Regions from separate parts of the Mesorhizobium sp. M0410 genome, predicted to be linked through region 2. Evidence: predicted binding sites of a transcription regulator. Region 2 holds the regulator's gene; the other holds the start of a gene.
The links. The regulator PhoB, encoded in region 2, activates phosphate uptake and scavenging genes when phosphate is short. The targets are predictions, from matches to a motif close to TGTCATNNANCTGTCAT.
Positions count from the first base shown of each region.

Region 1: NKI63_RS21085 (inorganic diphosphatase) is a predicted target of PhoB. The motif match lies at 5,122-5,138, and genes of this name have one in related genera.

Region 1 is NZ_JAMYRN010000014.1:107,536-116,616, forward strand. It holds gene NKI63_RS21060 (universal stress protein) at 171-1,001, shown strand; gene NKI63_RS21065 (DedA family protein) at 1,243-1,770, opposite strand; gene NKI63_RS21070 (transglutaminase-like cysteine peptidase) at 2,001-2,621, shown strand; gene NKI63_RS21075 (hypothetical protein) at 2,702-3,007, opposite strand; gene NKI63_RS21080 (multicopper oxidase family protein) at 3,302-4,684, opposite strand; gene NKI63_RS21085 (inorganic diphosphatase) at 5,156-5,797, shown strand; gene NKI63_RS21090 (hypothetical protein) at 5,864-6,238, opposite strand; gene NKI63_RS21095 (hypothetical protein) at 6,521-7,087, opposite strand; gene tatB (Sec-independent protein translocase protein TatB) at 7,314-7,682, shown strand; gene NKI63_RS21105 (CDP-diacylglycerol diphosphatase) at 7,657-8,589, shown strand; gene NKI63_RS21110 (undecaprenyl-diphosphate phosphatase) at 8,855-9,081, shown strand, end outside.
Region 2 is NZ_JAMYRN010000005.1:191,230-200,310, forward strand. It holds gene NKI63_RS09040 (DUF2865 domain-containing protein) at 1-62, shown strand, start outside; gene NKI63_RS09045 (hypothetical protein) at 147-500, opposite strand; gene pstS (phosphate ABC transporter substrate-binding protein PstS) at 1,154-2,212, shown strand; gene pstC (phosphate ABC transporter permease subunit PstC) at 2,272-3,261, shown strand; gene pstA (phosphate ABC transporter permease PstA) at 3,265-4,116, shown strand; gene pstB (phosphate ABC transporter ATP-binding protein PstB) at 4,113-4,916, shown strand; gene phoU (phosphate signaling complex protein PhoU) at 4,949-5,656, shown strand; gene phoB (phosphate regulon transcriptional regulator PhoB) at 5,673-6,362, shown strand; gene NKI63_RS09080 (ROK family protein) at 6,372-7,616, opposite strand; gene xylF (D-xylose ABC transporter substrate-binding protein) at 7,902-8,942, shown strand.

The DNA of each region.
Region 1 (9,081 bases), on a different contig from region 2:
TCAGGACGGAATCGATGCGGCGCAAGATCGCCTTGGAATATCGAGGTAGGCGATAGCGAACCTCGGTCGTCTGAGTATTTTGGCGGGCTGAACTAGGAGGCTTGAGGTGTGTAACACGCGTTGGGCCATTGGTCGCTCGACAGCGGCCGAAATCATGGAGCTGAGGTTTGATGAATAAGATTGCCTTACTTCCTCTGGTGACGTATCCGGAAGCGAATTCCACCAAAATCGCCTTAAACGCAATCGCGGTGGTCAAGCACATTGGCGCGGCGCTTCACGCATTAACGATCAATGTCGATATCCCGGGTATTTCCAACCCGGTGTCGAGATACTTGATCAACCTTCCCGAAATGATCCGGGAGACAGAAGCGACCAGCCGCAAGCACGGGCTCGATTTGCTGGAGGCATTGAAAGCTGAAGCGGCACGTGTCGGATCGTCCCTGACAACCGAGGAGATTGCTGTTCAGCCGGCATCTGTCAGCGATGTTGCGGCAGTGAAGTCACGCTATTTCGATTTTGCTTTGATTGGGTTGGAGCCAAATAACCAGACTGCGCGCATGACCGTTGACGCGGTTCTGTTTGGTTCGGGCCGACCGACCATAATTCTGCCGGAAAGCGCAAATGTTGGTGCAATCGATCATGTTATCATCGCTTGGGATGGGAGTCGCGTTGCGGCCCGGGCCGTTGCCGACGCGTATGAGTTTCTGCAATGTGCGGCAAAGATAACCGTACTGACGGTGACAATCGAAAAGCCGCTGCGCGATATTGGCGAAAGCCTTGCTTTAAGCCTGAGAATGCGTGGCCTTCCCGCTGAGGGAGTCTCAATCGATACGGAAGATCGCCCCATTGGCGTTACGCTTCAGGAGCGCGCTGTCGGCATGGGCGCCGATCTGCTTGTCATGGGTGCGTACGGCCATTCCCGGATGAGAGATTTTGTCGTGGGTGGCGCAACCAAGGGCGTTCTGGGCGATCTGCGCCTGCCTGTCCTTTTGTCGCACTAGAAATCTGCAAATCTGGCCTCGAGTAGCGGCGGCAAGTTGGCTCCTACGGTTGCGCCAGCGGCATCAAAGGAACCAGCTACGAGTTCAAGACGAAACCGTGCCTAATTCTCTTGAGTTGCGGATTGTTTCGCCTTCGAAATTCGAACTCGAACTGAACTGGGGAGCATACCCGTTCGCGCCGCCTACGATTGATTCCTGCCCTTGCCAGAGGCAGACAATGACGGTCCGCCTTTGGTGCCCATCAAATCCACGCCTGCAGCCATTTGAGGCCGAAGGCGCCGGGAGCCAGAATACCTGTGGCCCAGACGAAGGCTGAGGTGATGTTGGCAATCTGAAACGTCAAGGCGGGCATCTTACAGATGCCCGCCGCCAATGGCACGGATGCGCGCAAAGGACCGAAGAAGCGCCCAAAGAACACCCCGGCCACCCCCCATCGCTCGAAGAACAGGTGACCGCGCGGAATGAGGTTTGGATAACGTGACAGGGGCCAATAGTGCGAAACCCCGTTTCCCAACCGCGTGCCGATCCAGAAGGACAGCCAGTCCCCCAATGCCGCCCCAATGGCGGCGGCAAGCCACAGGGGCCAGAATGCGATACCGCTTTCGCCGATGAGAAAACCGACACCGATCAGGATCACGGTTGCAGGCAACAACAGAGAGATGAACGCCAGCGATTCCCCAAAGGCCAGCACGAGCACCAGCGGAACACCCCATGCTTCATGCGTCCGGATAAACGCGATCGTCGCTTGCGTGACCTCATCGAGGCTCATTCATCACTTTCCAATTCGCACCAAGCGTGACCGACGGTTGACATCTCACCATATCGGTCCCTCTGGCAAAGACCTGCCGCGCAGGAAACCGAAATCGTGCAGACGTGTAGCGGCCGAGCAACGCACACGGCGCAAGTAACCATTCAGAAGGATCTTCCTCCCGCTCTGATTGACAGAACCCACGGGATCGACCTTAACTCATTCTTAACAAAGGTGGTTGGGCGGGTCGGATGAGTTCCTCACGAGTGCGGTTGTGCGCACGGTTGGGCGGCGGTGCGGTCGTTGCAATCATTGCGATAATGTCCACGTGGTCGGCGGCGACGGCTTCACAGTCGATGCCGATCGGTGGCTTTACCTCGCAGCCGATCGGTCACTACGATTTCTGCAAATCCCATCGGGCCGAATGTGAGATCCGCTCACGCGACAATGGTCCGGAGCACATGACCGGAAAACTCTGGCGGCAGATTACGAGCGTTAACCTGACGGTCAACAACAACGTCAAGCCGATGAGCGATCTCGACCAGTACGGACAGGACGAATTCTGGGCTTATCCGGACAGTGGTTTCGGCGATTGCGAAGACTATGCGCTGGAAAAGCGTCGCCGTCTGATAAACCGCGGCATTCCTGTGTCGGATCTGCTGATGACGGTTGTTCGCAAGCCCGACGGCGAGGGTCATGCAGTGCTGACTGTTCGTACCGACACGGGCGACTTCATCCTCGACAACCTCACCGACACGGTGCGCCGCTGGGACCAGACCGGCTACCGCTTCCTGAAGAGGCAAACCGGCACCGACACGGGGCGCTGGGTCTCCCTCGATGGCGACAACCCGCTGGTCAGCGCAATCAAGTGACGGTAGTGTAACAGTTCACCCCAAAGTTGACGCCTTGCCGAAAGAGATCTCTGTGGCTGATGCGCAGCCTGCTCTTCGTCTTAGGTCGGAGTGTTCGTCGTTGTTAAGGCTTTGTGTCCGGCTTCGCCTGATTGCTGCTCGCCCCCTTCGACGAGCACACTCAATGGTGCTGTCGCCTCCGGGCAGCCGCTCTGAATTTTTTTCCATGACGAAATGTTGAGAACCATGTCGCATTGCGCGAGTTCCGGTCCAGACGGCAATTGCAGACAGGCGAATTCACCGTGATGGAACGTCCGGCCGTTGGCGAGGCACTGACATTCTGCCCGCGCGGGCGTTGCAACAAGCGCCACGAAAACCAGGATGCAAGAGGCATGGAACGTCCTCATGCGAAATCATAGCACGATCCGGAGCGGGCGCCAGATCGCCCAGCATGAGCTACAGCGCCGTGATGATGACCAACGCAATCGCGACCGCGGTGGCATGGGAACCGGCGTTGGCGAGCGAGCCCGGGAGGCCACTCAGCAGAGGCTCGATCAGATGCACAGATCAGCACCCGTCGCCGGCCGCTCCGGCGCCCGTGAGCAGTAGCGCCATTAGTGCGGCGAGAACTCGGACGCTCCGCCTCGCCCAATTTCGACCCTCTCACGCCCTCGGCAACGCAACCCTGGATGAGGACCGGGTCATTCCACACGCAAATAACCGGTCAGGCCGCTCTTCTGATGTTCAATGACGTGGCAATGGAATGCCCAATTACCCGGATTGTCAGCGACCAACGCCACTTCCATCACTTCTTGCGATTTAAGAAGGGCCGTATCTGTTACAAGCGACGCAATTTTGCGCTTGTCGGAGCGTAGCAGACGGAAAGACATACCGTGCAAATGGATCGGATGATCGTTCGGCGTTTCGTTGCGAAGGCGCAGAACATAGCTTTTGCCTCGTTTTAGAGCCGCGAGCGGATCAACTGGCCCCGGCGCGTCCCCTCGCCAGGCGACGCGGTTGATCGACCAGAAGGTGTAGCCGAGCGTGCCGCAAACACCCGGCGCCGGCGCATCACCATTGGGCGACCAGCCAAAGACGAAGTCCATTGTCTCGGGATCGGCAAGATCCGGCTCCGGTACGCGATTCGGCCGCAGCGGCTTGAGTTCGCCAAGCGTCCGCCCCGCGCTGGCGCCGATAGGCCGGAATCGGACGAGAACGCGAGGTCCCTTGGCTGTTCTGAGATTCAGGCTGACGATCTCGTCTTCGCCATCAGGCACGCGGAGGGCGACATCGGCGCGCTGGCCGGGCGCGATGACAATGCCCCGAGGCGCAACAGGCTGCGGCAGCGGGTTGGCATCAAGAGCGATCACTTTGGCCGTTCCGCCATCGAGGTCATAAGTGCCGATACGGGTGACATCCGTGACTGCCAAACGCAGGCGCACAAGGCTGCCCGCTGGCAGATCGTAAATCGGGGTGACTTCCCAATTTACCGTCGAGACCGTACCCAGCGTGCCGCCGCGCGCAGCGTTGCGTGCCTTGAACAATTCGATGAACTGGCCGTCTTCGCCGAGACGGAAGTCGCGTATATTGAGCGGCAAATCCTGGTCGAAACCGGCATCTTCGTCATCTTCGACAACAAGCATGCCTGTCAGACCGCGGGCCATCTGATCGAGCGTGTTGCAATGCGGATGATACCAATAGGTGCCGGCATCCGGCGGTGTCAGAGTGTAACGGAAGCTTTCGCCCGCCGCGATGGGACGCTGGGTGAGATAAGGCACGCCGTCCATGGCATTGGCGATGCGCAATCCATGCCAGTGCACACTCGTCGCTTCATCGAGATCATTGACCACGTCTATGGAAAACGGCCTACCTCGCAATAAACGCAGAGTGGGCGGCGGCCCGCCCGCACCGAAACTCATCATCCCTTTGGTGACGGTGCCGGGCAAAATCGACCGACTGATCGCTGAAACCCGCAAGGTCAGATCGGCTGCTACGGCCCTGCCGGCAATCAGCCCGCCTGCAGCGCCGACAGCTACTGCTGCCGTGCCGCCCAGCAAGAATCCCCTGCGCGACATTCCCGACATGAAGCAGCCCTTTCAGTGGAGTATAGCGGACGTGGTGTTGTTGTCTCTTCGTTCACGAATTTCGAACCCTGGCAATGATTCAAGGTCAAGGTGGCGTAGTCTCCGAAGGACTTCAACTGAAGTTGGAGTTTCACTTGCTTTTTGATGATTGCCACACAACGTCGCACTGAGCCGCGAGGCGTCTACGTGGCAGCTCTCGCCGAACGGCGTGTTGTGGGTGTAGCGTGCCCGATTGGCAGGAGTTACGACGCAAGCTATCCCCTTGCCGGAAATGGGCTCGCCTGAAATAGCACATTTGAAGCGGCCACCGTCTCTTAAACGCCCATAAACGCAAACGCCCATAGACGCTCATCACTCGTCAGCGCTCTATCTCGGCCCATTTCTGCTCGCCGCAGGATCGGTGCAAATACGGTCATCCAATTTCAATAACGGAACCCTGTAATGCTGCCGTCACATACGGTGGCTAGGCGGATGCAGGGCGCCCTGCCCGTCCAACCTCTGGAGACAACCATGCGCGCTTTGCCGACTGTCATGGCGCTTGCGGCCCTGCTGGGCACGCAGCCCGCTTTCGCCGAATTCGTCACAGCTTTCGATTTTCCGCAGCCGAAAGACACCAGCGAATTTTACACGGTTATCGAGATTCCGGCGGGAAGCATCACCAAATATGAGATCGATGCCGAGACAGGCCATGTCGTCGTCGATCGATATCAGTCCATGCCGGTCGTCTATCCGGCCAACTATGGTTCCGTTACCAGTTCGTTGGGCGGCGACGGCGACCCGTTGGATGCGCTTGTCTTCACCCGGGAACCCGTTGTGCCCGGTGCTCTGATCAAAGTCCGCGCCATCGGCGTGCTCAACATGGTCGACGGCGGCGAAGCGGATGACAAGATCATCGCTGTGCCGGCTACGGATATCGATCCGCAATATGACGGGGTCAAGACCATCGATGATCTTCCGGCCATCGAACGACAGCGCATCGAGGCATTCTTTCGAGTTTACAAGCAGCTACCTGAAGGCCGCAAGGCCGTTGAGCTGAACGGCTTTGGTGGCGCCAACGTCGCCATCGACATGGTTGGCAAAGCCATTGAAAGCTACCGGAACAAGAAGGACTGACAGGAAAGCAGAATCTCAACAGGAAGCTCATCCATAGGGCTGGTTCCTAGCGGTGTTGGAACACCGCTAGGGTATGCGTTGGGCTTGCGTCGCACTGTTGGATGCGCGCAAACTGCGCTTCGCTTTAGCTCCGGGCGTTTGCTGTTGATAAAGCCAAATCGTTGGCTTTATCTCCGCCTTCGCCTGGTTTCTGCTCGTCCCCTTTGACAGGCAAGCCAAACGGCGCCGTCGCCTCGGGGCATCCATCCTGAATTTTTTCCATGACGAAATGTTGAGAACCATGTCGCACTGCGCGAGTTCAGGACCTGACGGCAATTGCAGACAAGCGATTTCGCCGTGATGGAAAATGTGGCCGTTGGCGAGGCACTGGCATTCGGCCCGCGCGGGCGTTGCAGCGAGCGCCGCGAAAACCAGAATGTAAGAGGCCGGGATCGTCCTCATGCGCAAGATCATAGCACGATCCGGAACTGTCGCTAGTGTGAACGCTTCACAAGTAACTCGGCGGAGAACTCGTACCGCGGGCGCTCACGATCCTCAATCGTCGTTCGCGTCGGGTTTTGCCCTGTTGTCCGTATTTTGTGGCCCGAATCAAAGGCACGGCCAAGCGACCAAAATGACCAGCAAATCCATCGGCATGCCGCGCCCAACGACACCTGCCAAACTGCCGGCATGCATGACGAGCAGCGTTGTTCGAACCGACGGCCGCGATGATGCGCGACACGTTCAGGTTGAGGGAATGCGCGGGTCCTGAACGAGATAGAGCCGCGCAGTCGGCGTGAAATCAGTCACCAGGAATGAGAACGAAACCGTGCTCAGCGGATCGACCTCGCCTTTCCGGAACAGAAGATGGTCATAAGGTTCGAATTCACGACTGAATTCGGCGAAACTATCGGACCGAATTGCATCCGTTTCGCGGCGCGCCTGGTCGAACGAAAGCCCGTCGCTGGAATCGCTTGGCTGGTTGAGAATCTCCTGCAACTCGAACTCGAATTCGACCCAGGCGTGACCGCTGTTGTTGAGGGCAACGATCCTTAGGGAAATGAACCCGGTGGCATAGTTGCCGGAGGCACCGAATGGCTGAACCGGCCGGATGGCGCGTATGGTGAGGGTTACCGGGCTTGCCGACTCGAGTTCCTCGGTGATCACGACGGGATCGGCCCTTGTTCCGGCTCCCGAAGCGGCAATGATCCGGAATCCGCCGAGTTCGTCGGAAAAGGAGTAGGCGCCTGCTTCAAATATTCTGGGCCTTGTGCCATCGGCTCCAGCGAGGAGTCCGCTTGCTGCGAGCACGGTTGCGAATATCCCTACCAGACGTGCGCCTGATATTCGGGTTGACGAGTGGTGCCACATGGCTCGAAGTATGAACGACATTCCCGCGGCCGCATACTGGAATGGCTCAGGCGAGAGGCTATGATGGTTGGATTTGGCGCCGTAGGTCGAGGCATTCAACCGGATCGGTCGCCACAAACCAGCGGAGAGGTTGTCGCTGCCGGCGATTGCGCGAGAGGACGTACCGATGTTCGGACTTGGCATGACCCACCTGTTGGTTATCTTCGTGGTGGCGCTGGTTGTTTTCGGCCCGGAGGAGCTTCCAAAAGTCATGCGATCGGCGGGGGCAATGATGAAGACATTCAATCGGATTGCGGGCGATTTTCGAAAGCAGTTTGACGACGCCGTACGTCAAGCCGAGAAGGAACTCGACCTGCAGGAAACCCGCTCGATGCTTCAGAATGCGATGGAGGACGTGCCGCGAAGCGCTGACAAGGCCATAGTAGGGAAGGACAGCAATCTCGATCCGGCCGCTGAGCGGGGCGCAGAATCTGAACTGACATCGGTCACGGCCAAGGATGCGAGGTTTAATGCCGAAACGTCATCAAACCAGTGATCGGGCAGAAGAGCAGTCGCCCATCGGAACCATCGCGAGGCTCCCAGCCGCTCCACCTTCACCGTTTCGGTTTCGCCGACTGCGCGCCGGGACTCAAAACCTCATCTCGGGCATTCCCCTCGCTGTAAAATCCCTTCACAGGTTACCATTGTTCCACCACTGCCGTGCTGCAGCCGTGCTCTGTTTGACAATCGCGTTGCTGACTGCGGCGGTCACCGACGTCGGCTCCGCTTCAGCGCATCGCAACGCGCTCTGGCAGGTTGTGCAGACCTGCGCTCTTGCCGCAGCGCATCTTGGCAGCGCTTTCCCCTGCGAGGAAGTGATCCTGCCCAGGCAGGGCGTGCCTGGATCAGCTCTCATTAAATCACCCCGATACCGGACCGAGTTTCTGTTGACGCCACTTACGGCTGTTGCCGGCCTTGAAAGCCCGTCTGTCCGTTGGCAGGGCAGTTCCCAACTCTGGAATCGGGCATGGAAAGCACGAAGCAAGGTCTCGGCGAGCCTCGGACGTCACCTTCCACGAACGGCCATCGCCATGGCTGTGAATTCCAGGACTGAGCGATCCCAGGATCAGTTCCACATCCATATCGATTGCGTTGCGGTGTCGGTGGAAAAGAAACTTGTCCTGAAGGGGCCGAAGGTGGAAGGTCCGTGGCAGCTTCTCCCTTTGGCTCTGATGGGGAAACGCTATTGGATCAAGGCAGTCGACAAGCCGGATTTGGAAACGACCAACGTAGTCGGCATCATCGCTTCCGGCCTGCCGCAGGCCCGGGGCGCCATGCATCACGTAAATGTCGTCGTCGTTGGCGCCGAACTCGCCGGCGCAAGACCGGGATTTTACATCCTGACCAATTGGGAAAGCTCAGCGGCCGAGCGCCTTTTGGATCACGACTGCACCTCGCGTTGAGCGCCCACGAGGCAACGGGCGAAGCAATGGCCGCACCCGGACACTCGACGGAAGTCTCAAAGCAGTCTTCGCGGAATGGTATCCGGGCATGGCAAACGACAATCCAAGACCCGATCAGCGCAGCAAAGCTGCGTGACCGCCCCACAGTTCCTCATGCTCTCCTATCTGCAGGCCCGCACCGGCTAACGTCGGCTCTTCGACGATCCGATGAAGCGACAGCCCGAGACGAGCTGCGCACCACGCAAAGGAAGTGCAATTGGCTGAAATCGGGTGGAGCGAGGCGGCGATCCTAGGAGTGGTTCAAGGACTGACGGAATTTCTTCCGATCTCCTCAAGCGCGCATTTGCGGATCGTTGGTGAATTCCTGCCACCGGCCGGCGATCCCGGCGCCGCATTTACCGCCATTACGCAGATCGGGACCGAGATCGCGGCCCTGATCTATTTCCGCCATGACATCATCTGCATCATCGCCACATGGCTGCGTTCCCTGGC
Region 2 (9,081 bases):
AAAGGGCGATCGGCGCGCGGCCGGTGAGAGTGGTCGGGCCGGCCTTTTTCCCGGCGAACTGACCTAGGCGGGCGATGTTCCGAGACGGCGAACTTTTGACCGGATAGCCGCTTCGAGGCGTAGGGCCGTCGACCGACGTCGGCTGGTTATTCGCAGACCATGCGGGCACGTTTGCCGGGCTCGCTGACGTTCCTGCAAGTTAGCGCCTTCGTCGGCTCCGGCGACAGCACGGGTGGGTTGTTGGTGGCCCTCCTCCGTGGCGCTGCAACGGAAGCTGCATTCCTGCGCATCGCCGGCCTTTTCGTCGTTTGCGGCGCCACTGGAAAGACGTCGGTCTCCAGTTGCGACTGTTCGGCTTGCGCCTGCGGCGAAGGCCGGTCCCAGAACCGGCGAACATCGAGCGGCTTGGGAATGATCACGGTGCCGTCATAGCTGCGAGCGCAGCCGCTTCCCAGAGGCAGCGCCAGGCACAGGAAGACAGGCAGAATCCGTCGAGACATCAGCAATACCCCTGCAAGCTTATAACGCCGCTTCGGCCTAACCGACAACCGGCGGAATAGGGCGAAGGGAGTAGATACCGTGAAGTAGAAGTCGTCGCGCTTCCCGTCGAAGGCCTTGCTCGAAGATCGAGCGCCGAGTCGGGCGCGAATGGGGATCCAGCGCGAGTTAGAAACTTGCGATTCGTCAACGCTTCCAGCGTAAGGCCATGGTGCGATCGCACCATACCAAAGCCGCGCTCAGTGGCGACAATGGGATGTTCGAAGTTCCGCTCCTCCAGTTACGGGCGGGAGCAGCGACCGCCGGCAAGAAACAGGGTCAGATTTACCCCAACGGACCTGTTTCGGCGATGGCGCGGCCATGACACGTTCTGGCTGCATGCAACGCGCTCCCGTCCGGTTTTTTTCTTTTAAAGCCGGTGGCTGCGATCGCCGAGCCGACGATGCCGGCCGGAAATCACGCAAGCTGCTGATTCCAGCGGCAAACCGCGGCCCATGCCGACAAAGCCCGCGGCCGCTCCTTCTTAACCCGGCTGGACGACGTTACCGGAGCGACATGAAACTGTCATGCGACTGTAATAATCGGGGGCTATTGGCCTCAGCGGGCGCCGGAGGAATGGCGCCGAGAGACCATATTCCGAACAGGAGCAGGCCACATGAGACATTTCATCCGCTCGGCGGCCGTTGCGATTGCAATGGCGGCGACGACCACCCTCACTCTGTCCGCCGCGCTCGCCGCGGACATCTCCGGCGCCGGCGCCACCTTCCCCTACCCGATCTATGCGAAGTGGGCCGACACCTACAAGAAAGACACCGGCGTTGGCCTCAACTACCAGTCGATCGGTTCCGGCGGCGGTATCAAGCAGATCAAGGCCAAGACCGTTACCTTCGGCGCTTCGGATGCGCCGCTCAAGGGCGACGAGCTTGAAGCGTCCGGACTGGCTCAGTTCCCGATGGTGATGGGCGGCATCGTTCCGGTCGTCAATCTCGAAGGCATCAAGCCGGGCGAGTTGGTTCTCGACGGCCCGACGCTGGCCGACATCTTCCTCGGCAAGATCACGAGCTGGGATGACGAGGCGATCAAGAAGCTCAATCCCGACGTCAAGCTGCCTTCGCAAGCGATCGCGGTCGTTCACCGTTCCGATGGTTCGGGCACGACGTTCAACTTCACCTATTACCTCGGCGACGTCAGCGCGGACTGGAAAGAAAAGGTTGGCGTCGACAAGGCCGTGGAATGGCCGGTCGGCATCGGCGCCAAAGGCAATGAGGGCGTTGCCAACAACGTCTCCCAGACCGGCGGCGCGATCGGTTATGTCGAATACGCCTACGCCAAGCAGAACAAGCTCACCCACACCGACATGATCAACAAGGACGGCAAGAAGGTCGAGCCCACCGCAGCCGCGTTCTCGGCGGCAGCGGCCAATGCCGACTGGAGCTCGCAGCCGGGCTATGGGGTGATCCTCGCCAATGAGCCGGGCGCCGAGTCCTGGCCGATGACGGCGGCGACGTGGATCCTCCTGTATAAGAAGCCGGACGACGCCGCGACCACCGGCGAAGCGCTCAAATTCTTCGCCTGGGCGTATGACAAGGGCGACGAGATGGCCGGCGAGCTGGACTACGTTCCGATGCCCGACAAGGTGGTTGAGAGCGTCAAGGCCATGTGGGCCAAGGAAGTCGTCGGCGACGATGGCAAGCCGCTCTACTCGGCTATGTAATCTCCTCCAGGGAGGGCGTCGACGGCGCCCTCCCTGTTGCCTTTAATCGCGAGGACCCAATGACCATCGCTTCCGATGCCATGCCATCATCTGCAGCAGCCCGGGCCAGGGACGCTACGGTGCGGCGCTTCGCGCTCACAGATGCCATATTTCGCGGACTCACCCGCGCTTCCGCAATCCTTGTGCTGGTCATCCTCGGCGGTGTCGCGATCTCGCTGTTTGCCGGCTCATGGCAGGCGCTGTCGTCCTTCGGCTTTTCTTTCCTGACGACTGAGAGCTGGAATCCGGTCACGGAAAAATTTGGCGCACTGGCGCCGATCTACGGCACCCTGGTAACGGCGGCCATCGCCATCCTGATCGCGGTTCCGATCGGCATCGGCATTGCGATCTTTCTCACCGAGCTCTGCCCGCGCCCGCTCAGGCGCCCGATCGGCATAGCGGTCGAGCTATTGGCCGGCATTCCCTCGATCATCTATGGTATCTGGGGCCTGTTCGTGTTCGCGCCATTCCTGCAGACGACGATACAGCCCTTCATCATCAACATCTTCCACGGCGTGCCGGGACTATCCAGCCTTTTCGCCGGCCCTCCTTACGGCATCGGCCTTCTGACCTCGGCGCTGATCCTCGCCATAATGGTGTTGCCCTTCATCACCTCGATCACCAAGGATGTCTTCGATACGGTGCCGGCGGTGCTGAAGGAATCGGCCTACGGCATCGGTTGCACGACCTGGGAAGTGACCCGGCGCGTGGTCATTCCCTATACCCGCATCGGCATCATGGGCGGCGTCATGCTTGGCCTCGGCCGGGCACTCGGCGAAACCATGGCGGTGACTTTCGTCATCGGCAACGCGCATCGCATCAGTGCCTCCCTGTTCGCACCGGGCACGACGATTTCGGCGACCATCGCCAATGAATTTACCGAGGCCGACGGCGACCTCTACACCTCCTCGCTGGTCGCGCTCGGCCTGATCCTGTTCGTCATCACCTTCCTGATCCTTGCCGCCGCCCGCTATATGCTGATGCGGATCGACGCCCGTACGGGAGCCTGACCGATGTCGACATCCTCATCGCTCCACAGCCGCCGCAAAGCCAGGAATTCGGTGATGATGGCGCTTTGCGTCGTCGCCGCCGGCATCGGGCTTGCCTGGCTGGCGCTCATCCTCGGTGCGTTGGTCTATAAGGGCACAGCCGGGCTTTCGTTCGCGGTCTTCACCGAGATGACGCCACCACCGGGCGAGGCCGGCGGCCTGCTCAATGCCATCGCGGGCAGCCTGCTGATGACGATCATCGCCGTTGTCGTCGGCACGCCGATCGGCGTGCTGGCGGGAACCTACATGGCCGAGTATGGACGCTTTTCGCGCATCACCACCGTCGTCCGCTTCATCAACGACATCCTGTTGTCGGCGCCGTCGATCATCATCGGCTTGTTCGTCTATGAATTGATGGTGCGGCCAATGGGACATTTCTCGGCCATTGCCGGCGCCGTGGCGCTTGCCATCCTGGTCATTCCGGTGGTCGTGCGCACCACTGAAGACATGCTCAACCTGGTGCCGAACGCGTTGCGTGAAGCCGGTGCCGCGATCGGCGCGCCGCGCTGGGTGGTGATCCGTTCGGTCGCCTACCGCGCCGCATTGTCCGGCATCGTCACCGGCATATTGCTGGCGATAGCACGCATTTCCGGCGAGACGGCGCCGCTGCTCTTCACCGCGCTCAACAACCAGTTCTGGAGCAGCAATATCAACGCGCCGATGGCCAGCCTGCCGGTGACCATCTTCCAGTTCGCTCTCAGCCCTTACGAGGAATGGCAGCAACTGGCGTGGACCGGCGCACTCATAATCACCCTGACGGTTCTGGGCTTGAGCATCCTCGCCCGCAGCCTTACCGGACGCAGAGAGGACAGATGACACAGATGTTGTCCCCGGACATGACGATGACCGAAACGGTCACCGAGAAGACGAAGATCGAGGTCAAGAACCTCAACTTCTACTACGGCCAGAGCAAGGCGCTGAAGGACATCAGCCTGTCGCTGCCCGAGCGCAGCGTCACGGCCTTCATCGGCCCTTCGGGTTGCGGGAAATCGACGCTGCTGCGCGTCTTCAACCGCATCTACGAGCTCTACCCGAAACAGACCGCCGAGGGCCAGGTGCTGCTCGACGGCAAGAACATTCTCGACCGGTCGCAGGATCTCAACCTCCTCAGGACAAAGATCGGCATGGTATTCCAGAAGCCGACGCCGTTCCCGATGTCGATCTACGAGAACATAGCCTTCGGCGTCAGGCTCTACGAGAATCTCGGCAAGTCCGAGATGGACGGCCGCGTCGAGCAAGCGTTGAAGCGGGCCGCGCTGTGGAGCGAGGTCAAGGACAAGCTAAACGCCAGCGGCTTGAGCCTGTCCGGCGGCCAGCAGCAGCGGCTCTGCATTGCCCGCACCGTGGCAGTGAAGCCGGAAGTCATTCTGCTCGACGAACCGGCTTCGGCCCTCGACCCGCTGTCGACGGCCAAGATCGAGGAACTGATCGACGAGCTGCAAGCCGACTACACGATCGTCATCGTCACCCACAACATGCAGCAAGCGGCGCGCGTGTCGCGCCAGACCGCCTTCATGTATCTGGGTGAACTGGTCGAGTTCGACCGGACCGAGAAGATATTCACGTCGCCCCGCGAGAAGCGCACGCAGGACTACATCACTGGCCGCTTCGGCTGAGCCGTTCCGATCATGCATATGAGGACAGGACCATGGGCGAACACACAGTCGCTTCTTTCGACGAGGATCTCGAGCAGATCAGCAAGCTGATCCGCGACATGGCCGACCTCGCCGGTTCGATGGTCGGCGGGGCGACCAAGGCCCTGTTGAATTCCGATAACGTGCTGGCGCAACGCGTCGTCTCCGACGACGCCATCATGGATGCGCGTCAACGCGAACTGGACGATCGCGCCATCACCCTGATCGCCAAGCGCCAGCCAATGGCTCACGATCTGCGCCATGTCGTCGGAGCGATCCGCATGGCCGGCGACCTCGAACGCATCGGCGACCTTGCCAAGAATATCGCCAAGCGTGTGAGCGCGGTCGGCCTCAGCGCCACGCCGCGCGACCTATCGCATTCCATCGATGCGATGGCGCAGCTAGTGCTCATCCAGGTGCAGGGCGTCATCGAGGAGTATGCTGCAGGCGATGCGGCCGCCTTGGCCAAGCTGCGCGCCGCCGACGAGCGTATCGACGTCAAATACACGTCCGTGTTCCGCGAGCTGTTAACCTACATGATGGAAGATCCGCGCAACATCACTGCTTGCACGCATCTGCTGTTCTGCGCCAAGAATCTCGAGCGGATCGGCGACCATGTCACCAACATCGCCGAAAATGCGTATTATGTGCTGACCGGCGAACAATTGCCGGTCAATCGTCCGAAGCAGGACGAAACGACAATGTCCGCGCCGGTGACATGATGGGGGTGCCCAGCCGATGATCGCACCACGCATAATGGTGGTGGAGGACGAGGAGCCGTTGGGCGTGCTGCTCCGCTACAATCTCGAATCCGAAGGCTACCAGGTCGAGGTGGTGACACGCGGCGACGAAGCCGAGATCCGTTTGCAGGAGAATGTGCCCGACCTTCTGGTGCTCGACTGGATGATACCGGCGGTTTCCGGCATCGAGCTCTGCCGCCGGTTGCGCGTGCGCCCCGAAACCGAGCGGCTGCCGATCATCATGCTGACCGCGCGCGGCGAGGAGAGCGATCGGGTGCGCGGTCTTTCGACCGGCGCCGACGACTATCTCGTCAAACCGTTTTCGACGCCGGAATTCATGGCCAGGGTCAAGGCGCTGCTGCGGCGCGCCAAGCCGGAAGTGCTGTCCAGCGTGCTGAAGGTCGGCGACATAGTGCTCGATCGCGAATCGCACAGGGTCTATCGCAAGAAGAGCGAGATCCGGCTCGGGCCGACCGAATTCCGGCTGCTCGAGTTCATGATGCGGCATCCGGGCCGCGTCTTCTCGCGTAGCCAGTTGCTCGATAATGTCTGGGGCGAGACGATCTATATCGACGAACGCACCGTCGACGTCCATGTCGGGCGGCTGCGCAAAGCCGTCAATAACGGCCGCATGCCGGATGTCATCCGCACCATCCGCGGTGCCGGCTATGCGATCAGGGAAGATTGACCCGCCTGGTCAGGCGACGTTCTTTCTGACGCCGGGCCTCATTTGCGCGCCCGGCGCGAAAATCTCCTGGTCGACGAAGCTTAACGCCCGCATCGCGCAGCCTTCGCGGATCAGCGGCAATTCGTTCGGCTCGGTATCGAAGGAGATCGAGCCCGAGTGCTGGCCGCCGGCGGTCTGGGCGATTGCCTTGCGCAAGGCCGGCTCGATCAGATCGAAGGCAGCGGCACTGGCGCCGACCATCGCGACCGGTGCCGGATCGATCAGCGCGAACAGCGAGCCGAGACCGAAACCCAGCGCTTCGCCGGCCTTGCGGTAGGCCTCGCGTTCCGGCCCATCCTTCTCGCGCGCGCGGGCGGCCAGCGCGCGCATGTCGGCGTCGCTGACGTCGGCGATAGGTTCGCTGTCTTCGCTCATCTGCCTGGCGTTGCGCCAGATGGCATAGTTGCCGGCATAGGCTTCGATGCAGCCGCGCCGCCCGCAACGGCAGAGCGCGCCGCCCGGACGATGGATCATGTGGCCAAATTCGCCGCCCGAGGAATGCGTCCCGGTGAACAGTTCGCCCTTCAGCACAAGCCCCATACCGATGCCATGCGAAAGCAGGATGGCGATGAAGTCGTCGCGATAGCGATCCGGATTGCGCCAGCGCAAAGCCACCGCCATCATATTGCAGTCGTTCTCCACCGTGGCCGGGATGCCGAATTCGTCCTCCAGCATGTCGGCAAAGGCGATGTCGGTCTGCGGCGTGATCGGCGACCACAGCATGGCGCGTGCAGGGGAGTCGGTAATGCCCTGAATCGCCAGGGCGATGCGGGCGACACTGCGGACGTCAAGGTCTGGGTCCTCAAGCCGGCGCCGGACGATGGCCATGCATTCGCGGATCAGCTCGTCGCGCGGCATGGTCAGCGTGTCCAGCCGGCGCTGTTCCTCGGCGACCACCTGTCCCGCATAGTCGATAATGGCGGCCGACAGGAAATTCAGTGACAACACCACGGTCAGCACCGCCGCCGCTTCCGGGTTGAGGGCGAGGCCGACCTGCGGACGACCCCGTTTCAACGAAACGGGCTCACTTGCCTTGCTCTCGGCGAGGATGCCTTCCCGTATCAGGTCGGAGGAGATCGCCGATATGGTCGAATGACTGAGGCCGGTGGTGGCTGCGATCTCCGTACGCGATGGCTGGCCAGCCCGGCGCACCGCCGAGATCACCATCGCCCGGTTGCGCCGGCGCAAATCGTCGTGGCGGATTCCGACCGACATCGTTTTGCTTTCCTCCCGGTTGCCGCGGCCGCTCATGAACCGGAAGCCGTCGGTAATGTCCGACAAATAGTGTCAGATGCGGCAAATAGTGTCAGATGCAGGTGGCGCTGTCATCGTTTATTCCGACGCTCGAAAAAACTCGCAGAGTCATCAAAATCCATCACAATCGATGTTGACAGCAGCCGGAGATCGGGCCAGTATTTTTTCGAGGCTCGAAAAAATTAGAGCTTCTAAGCTGGTCTTTGAGCCAATTGGTCACGCCGTACGCGGCGCAGGGAGGATATGATGAAGAAATTCACGACCGCCATTCTGGCGGGTGTCGCCATCACGCTGGCGCTGGCGTCGGTGGCGCAGGCGAAAGACAAGGTCATCGGCGTTTCCTGGTCGAACTTCCAGGAAGAGCGCTGGAAGACCGACGAGGCCGCAATGAAGGCGGCCATCGAGGCCGCCGGCGACAAGTATATTTCCGCCGACGCACAGTCCAACCCCGGCAAGCAGCTCACCGACGTCGAGAGCCTGATCTCGCAGGGTGCCAATGCGCTGATCATCCTGGCACAGGATGCCTCGGCCATCGGGCCGGCCGTGCAGAAGGCACTGGACGAAGGCATCCCCGTCGTCGGCTATGACCGGCTGATCGAGAACAAGGACGTGTTCTATCTGACCTTCGACAACAAGGAAGTCGGCCGCATGCAGGCCCGCGAAGTCTTCAAGGTGAAGCCGGAAGGCAACTACGTCTTCATCAAGGGTTCGGGTTCCGATCCGAATGCCGATTTCCTGTTTGCCGGTTCGATGGAGGTGCTGAAGGAGGCCATCGACAGCGGCAAGATCAAGAATGTCGGCGAGGCCTATACGGACGGCTGGCTGCCGGCCAACGCTCAGAAGAATATGGAACAGTTCCTGACCGCCAACGACAACAAGGTCGATGCCGTGGTCGCGGCCAATGACGGCACCGCCGGTGGCGTCGTCGCCGCGCTGACAGCACAAGGGTTGGCCGGATCGGTTCCGGTCTCGGGCCAGGACGGCGACCACGCCGCGCTGAACCGCATCGCGCTTGGCACACAGACCGTGTCGGTGTGGAAGGACGCGCGCGAGCTCGGCAAGAACGCCGCCGAGATCGCCTCGCAGCTTGCCGACGGCAAGCAGATGACCGACATTGCCGGCGTGAAGGATTTCACCACGCCCGGCGGCAACACGGTCAAGTCGCTGTTCCTGACTCCGGTCGCCATCACCAAGGATAACCTCAACGTCGTCATCGACGCCGGCTGGATCAAGAAAGAAGAGGTCTGCGCCGGCGTGGCGGCTGGCACTGTTGCGGTCTGCAACTGATCCGTCGTTTCCAAGCGTAGAGAACGCCGCGGCTGTAATGCCGCGGCGTTTTTTTCAAAAAGAATTGTTTTTCCGCTTCCGGCGGATAATTTCTAGGCTGCTTCCGGCATCCGCGGCAGACGGCAACCCGGCGGGAGAA